2 linked regions of the Parasegetibacter sp. NRK P23 genome follow. The main gene of each other region encodes a partner of the protein of the gene in region 2 in a complex. Links are inferred from orthologs where the notes say so. Each region holds a gene or a part of one and is shown on either strand. Other genes may lie near its edges.

Region 1 (2,896 bases), 2.8 Mb from region 2 along the record:
CGATCCAGGAAAGAGAGAATGAAATTGTAGTGGCTACGCATGGGAGAAGTATATATGTTGCGAAGTTGGATGAGGTGCAGAAGTTGTGATTTTTTTTCACGCAATGGCGCAATGTTTCGTTCCTTGCAGGAACAAGGGATGCAAGGCTCTGATTTCGTTCGGACGATTATTATGGAGGAGCGTATTTTATTTCTCGCAACGACGCAAAGGCGCAACGTTAGAGCCCGATTCGCTATTCTTGTTATAACTATATAAGGGGTGCTCTGTAAGAGACATCCACTTATATTCATGCATCTTTTTCTGGAGTAAGCCTGGCAATCGAAGATATTACCAAAACGTGTTTGCAAGCTAACAAGGCCTTTGCGTCGTTGCGCCGTTGCGAGAAAAATATATTAAGATACCATAACCTCCCCCCCAATCAACGGCACCTTACGTCTGCAAGATTGCGCACTGCGAAGCAGTTGCGTGAACCCCTACAGGAAAGCCTGTACCGCCAACGCATACCCCTTCATCCCTAACCCGCAGATCGTTCCCTTCGCCTTCGCCGATACGTGTGAAATCTTCCGGAAATCTTCCCGCGCATGAACATTACTGATATGCACTTCAATTACCGGTGTGCGTATGCCGGCAATACAATCCCCGATGGCCACGGATGTATGCGTGTAACCGCCAGGATTCATGATGATGCCATCGTAGTCAAAACCAAATTCCTGCAAAGCGTTGATGAGTTCTCCTTCCACGTTACTCTGGAAATAAGTGAAAGTGATGTCCGGAAAAACTGCTTTCAGCGTTGCGAAATAATCTTCAAAAGTTTGCGCCCCGTAGATATCGGGCTCACGTTTTCCAAGCAGGTTCAGGTTAGGACCGTTGATGATGGCGATGCGCATACGACGAGTTTACTGTAAGATAAAAGTTCCGGGTGGTATGCCCGGAACTCCTGATGAACTATTTTTTACTATCCCTGATGAGTTGAATAAAATCATCGAAAAGGTAGCGGCTGTCGTGCGGGCCCGGTGTGGCTTCCGGGTGGTATTGTACCGAGAAGGCAGGTTTTCCTTTCACGCGGATCCCTTCAATGGAGTGATCGTTCAGGTTGAGGTGTGTGATCTCGATATGGTCCGCTTTTTTCACCGCTTCCGGGTCAACTCCGAAACCGTGGTTCTGCGTACTGATCTCACACCGGCCGGTAACCAGGTTTTTCACCGGGTGGTTAAGACCGCGGTGTCCGTGGTGCATTTTGAATGTGGGGATACCATTGGCCAGGGCCAGCAACTGGTGACCAAGACAGATACCGAACATGGGCTTGTTTTCTTCCATCAATGTTTTTACCGCGGTGATGGCGTAATCCATCGGTGCCGGATCACCGGGACCATTGGAGATAAAGTAACCATCCGGTTTGAAGTTATTTACTTCTTCCAATGGTGTTTTCGCCGGGAACACTTTCACGAAAGCGCCGCGATCGGTCATGCAGCGGAGGATATTTCTTTTCACCCCGTAGTCCATTACGGCGATGCGTATTTCAGCATTAGGATCACCCAGTTCATACGCTTCGGTGGTACTTACCTGTGAAGCCAGTTCCAGCCCATCCATGGAGGGCACTTTAGCCAGTTCGGCCTTCAGTTGCTCCAGGTCGAGGATTTCCGAGGAGATGATGCAGTTCATGGCCCCTTTGGTGCGTACGTGCGCCACGAGCGAGCGGGTATCCACGTCCTCGATGGCCACGATGTTGTTCTCCACCAGGTAGTCCTGGAGGGAACCGTTGGCCTGAAGGCGGGAATACTGTTCTTCGAGGTTGCGTCCGATCAGTCCGCGGATTTTCACGTTGCCTGATTCGACATCTTCTTCCTTCACACCGTAGTTGCCCACATGCACCGAGTTCATGATAAGAATCTGCCCGTAATAACTAGGGTCGGTAAACACTTCCTGGTAACCGGTCATGCCGGTATTGAAGCATATTTCACCAGCGGTGGTGCCGATCTTACCAAAAGCTTTTCCGTAGTGTACGGTGCCATCTTCCAGAAGAAGGATGGCCTGAGAAGAAGAGGTATTCGCCATTTGTAAAGAAAAATTTTGCAAAAGTAAAAAATAAAGGCCGAAAAAAAGGCAAGACCTTTAAAAGTCTTGCCTCTATGAAGAAAATTAAAACATCGTTCTTATTCAGCTGCTTTATCTTCCGCAGGAGCGGCAGTTTCTTCAGCCGGTGTAGCTTCAGCGGCAGGAGCAGTGGTTTCTGCTTTCTTAGCGCTTCTGCTACGACGTGTTTTCTTCGCGGGCTCATCGGCTTTAGCGGTCGCTTTACCGTAAACCTCGTTGAAGTCAACCAGTTCGATCAGTGCCAGTTCAGCATTGTCACCCACCCTTTTACCGAGTTTCAGGATCCTGGTGTAACCACCGGGACGTGCAGCCACTTTAGGCGCCACCACTGTGAACAGTTCTTTCACGGCCTCTTTGTTTTGCAGGTAGCTGAAAACAACGCGGCTCTGGTGCATGATCTGCTCTTTGCTGGCGTTCTTGGTGGACTTGGTGATCAGGGGCTCCACATAAGTGCGCAGCGCCTTGGCTTTGGCCAAAGTGGTAACGATCTTTTTGTGGTTGATCAGTTCGATAGAAAGGTTGCTGAGCAACGCTTCGCGGTGGGCTTTCTTACGACCCAGGTTGTTGATTTTATCGCCGTGGCGCATGACATTTGAGTTTAATTCCGCCGCACCGTGTCAAGGAGTTGCAGCGTACTGATTATAAAAAGAAATTATTCGTCGTCCAGTTTCAGCTTGCTGAGGTCCATACCGAAGTGGAGTCCACGTTCGCCAAGTACCTGTTCGATTTCGCTGAGGGATTTTTGACCGAAGTTGCGGAACTTCATCAGGTCTTCCTGCTCGTACTGTACGAGTTCGCTAAG
Region 2 (3,337 bases):
CGCACCCTCTCAATGCTCCGCGCCGCCGCAAGCAAAAAATCCTCAACACTACCTGACCGAACATAACCAAGGCCTTGCGTCCTTGCTCCTTAGCGTTGCGAGGCTGCGAGGAACGAAGCAGGAAGCAATTGAGTGAAAACCCCTAAACAAAAAAAGGATGCACCTCCCGGCACATCCTTTTCAAAAGAATATGTAAAAATTTACTTACTCAGGTACATGCTCCTGTCCTTATACAGTTGCCTGAAATAAGGATCTCGCAGGTCTTTCACGAAGCGGATGGCTTCTCCTGTGGATTTCATTTCCGGACCGAGTTCTTTGTTCACACCGGGGAACTTGTTGAAAGAGAACACCGGTTCTTTGATGGCGTATCCCTTCAGTTTTTTCTCGAATTTGAAATCGGTGAGTTTATTGGCGCCCAGCATCACTTTTGTGGCGATGTTGAGGTAAGGAATCTGGTAAGCCTTCGCGATGAACGGCGTGGTACGTGAAGCGCGTGGGTTGGCTTCGATCACAAATACCTTTCCGTCTTTGATCGCGAACTGGATATTGATCAGTCCTTTGATGTTCAGCGCGCGGGCGATCTTTTCGGAATAGTGTTCCATGGTAGTCACCACGAGCGGAGTGAGGTTGAAGGCGGGCAGTACCGCGTTGGAGTCGCCGGAGTGGATACCTGCGGGCTCGATATGTTCCATCACCCCCATTACGTGGAAGTTCTCCCCGTCGAAGATGGCGTCCACTTCTGCTTCCTGGCAGCGGTCGAGGAAGTGGTCGATGAGAATTTTGTTACCGGGAATATGTTTCAGCAGGCTCACTACCGCTTTTTCCACTTCTTCATCGTTGATCACGATACGCATCCGCTGACCACCGAGTACATAAGAAGGACGCACGAGTACCGGGTATCCTACCTTATTGGCCACCACGATGGCTTCATCCACATCGTAAGCGGTGCCGTACTGCGGGTAAGGAATTTCCAGTTCTTTCAGCATATCGGAGAAACGTCCACGGTCTTCGGCGATGTCCATACTATCAAAGGACGTTCCGATGATCTTGATGCCTTTTTCGTGGAGGCGCTCGGCGAGTTTCAGCGCTGTTTGACCACCGAGCTGCACGATCACCCCTTCAGGTTGCTCGTGTTCGATGATTTCCCAGAGGTGTTCCCAGTAAACGGGCTCGAAGTAGAGTTTATCGGCCACGTCGAAATCGGTGGAAACGGTTTCGGGGTTACAGTTCACCATGATGGCTTCGTAACCGGATTCTTTGATGGCGAGTAGCCCGTGTACGCAGCAGTAGTCGAATTCGATACCCTGACCGATCCTGTTGGGACCGGAGCCGAGTACAACGATCTTCTTTTTATCGCTGCGTTTGCTTTCGTTGTAGTTGCCGTTTTCGAAAGTAGAGTAGAAGTAAGGCGTTTTGGCCTCGAATTCTGCGGAGCAGGTATCCACCATTTTGTATACGCGGGTAATGCCTGCCGCCTTTCTTTTCTCGTACACGGCATCTTCGCTGGCATCCTGCATGATGCGGCTGATCTGCTCGTCGGAGAAGCCATGGTGTTTGGCTTCACGCAGCAATTCGATGGGCAGGGATTCCAGTTTGTATTTTGCGATCTCTTTCTCGATGTTACAGATCTTCTGAATTTCGTAGATGAACCAGCGGTCGATCCTGGTGGCTTTTACTACGGTGCTCACACTTACGCCCAGCATCAGCGCGTCTTTGATGCGGAAGAGGCGGTCCCATTTCGGGGTCTTGATGTATTCGATGAGTTCTTCCGCGTGCATCTGGGATTTGCCATAGTAGCCCAGACCAACAGCGTTGTTCTCCAGGCTCTGGCAGGCTTTCTGCACGGCTTCGGTGAAGCTGCGGCCGATGGCCATTACTTCGCCCACGCTCTTCATCTGCAGACCGAGGGTATCGTTGGCACCCTTGAACTTATCGAAGTTCCAGCGTGGCACTTTCACGATCACATAATCCAGAGCTGGTTCGAAGTAAGCGGAAGTGGTTTTGGTGATCTGGTTTTCCAGTTCATCCAGGTTGTATCCGATGGCCAGTTTAGCGGCGATTTTGGCGATGGGGTACCCCGTAGCTTTGGAGGCGAGGGCGGAAGAGCGGCTCACGCGCGGGTTGATCTCGATGGCGATGATCTCTTCTGTTTCGGGGTTGAGGGCGAACTGCACGTTACAACCTCCGGCGAAGTTACCGAGGTCGCGCATCATGTTGATGGCGGTATTGCGCATCAGCTGGAAGGCGGTATCGCTGAGGGTCATGGCCGGCGCAACGGTGATGGAGTCGCCGGTGTGTACACCCATGGGATCGAAGTTCTCCACGGTACAGATAATCACCACGTTGTCGTTGGCATCGCGGAGCAGTTCGAGTTCATATTCTTTCCATCCCAGCACGGCTTGTTCCACCAGTACTTCGTGGATGGGAGAGGCCTGGAGTCCGCGGTTGAGCGCTTCGTCGAGGTCGTCTTTGGAGTGCACGAAACCACCGCCGGTACCACCGAGGGTAAAGGAGGGGCGTATTACGAGGGGGAAACCGATTTCCTGTGCGAATTCTTTTCCTTCGAGGAAGGAGTTCGCGGTTTTCGCTGTGGCAACGGGCACGCCCATTCTGATCATCCACTGGCGGAAGAGTTCGCGGTCTTCGGCTTTATCGATGGCTTTGATGTCTACCCCGATCAGGCGCACGTTGAATTTTTCCCAAACCCCGAGTTCTTCGGCTTCTTTGGCCAGGTTGAGGGCCGTTTGGCCGCCCATGGTGGGAAGAACTGCGTCGATCTGGTTTTCCTCCAGGATCTGCTCAATACTTTCCACGGTGAGTGGGAGCAGATAGACCCTGTCTGCCATCATAGGGTCTGTCATGATGGTGGCGGGGTTGGAGTTGATAAGAATTACTTTGATACCTTCTTCACGAAGGCTGCGTGCAGCCTGGGTTCCGGAGTAATCAAATTCGCAGGCTTGACCGATGATGATAGGACCTGAACCGATGATCAGGACCGACTTGATGGAGGCGTCTTTAGGCATTTTTTTATCGAGATAAATTGCGCAAAGGTATGAAGATGCGCCCCCCACTCCAAAAAAAAGTGCCCGCTTCGAAAAGAAGCGGGCACGCGGGGATATATCATCCGTTTAAAAATCTGATACTCAGTTGTGAAACGATAACAATTCGTACTCGTCAAGGGTAACCTCGCCATGCATCACATCCACATCCCCAGCCGCAGGGCGTTGATCGATCTGTTTGACCTTGAAGCGTTGTGTCAACCTGTCTTTTGTTTCCGAATTTCCCCATCTTCCCGCCACAAACCCTGCTGCGGCGGCTACCAGCAATGTAAGTTTTG

The links.
Region 1: the proteins of carB (region 2) and carA are in contact, whole or in part, in a solved structure (PDB 1KEE), measured with the Escherichia coli proteins. The link is inferred for Parasegetibacter sp. NRK P23 from one-to-one orthologs.

Annotation. Positions count from the first base shown.
Region 1 is NZ_JAMDLG010000001.1:515,775-518,670, forward strand. It holds carA (glutamine-hydrolyzing carbamoyl-phosphate synthase small subunit), read right to left. Parts: upstream 2,056-2,896; coding sequence 946-2,055; downstream 1-945. Other genes in the region: M4J38_RS02015 (hypothetical protein), read left to right, coding at 1-89; aroQ (type II 3-dehydroquinate dehydratase), read right to left, coding at 474-887; rplQ (50S ribosomal protein L17), read right to left, coding at 2,154-2,681; M4J38_RS02035 (DNA-directed RNA polymerase subunit alpha), read right to left, coding at 2,747-2,896. UniProt on the Escherichia coli protein: Small subunit of the glutamine-dependent carbamoyl phosphate synthetase (CPSase).
Region 2 is NZ_JAMDLG010000001.1:3,282,630-3,285,966, forward strand. It holds carB (carbamoyl-phosphate synthase large subunit), read right to left. Parts: upstream 3,024-3,337; coding sequence 201-3,023; downstream 1-200. Other genes in the region: M4J38_RS13265 (hypothetical protein), read right to left, coding at 3,144-3,337. UniProt on the Escherichia coli protein: Large subunit of the glutamine-dependent carbamoyl phosphate synthetase (CPSase).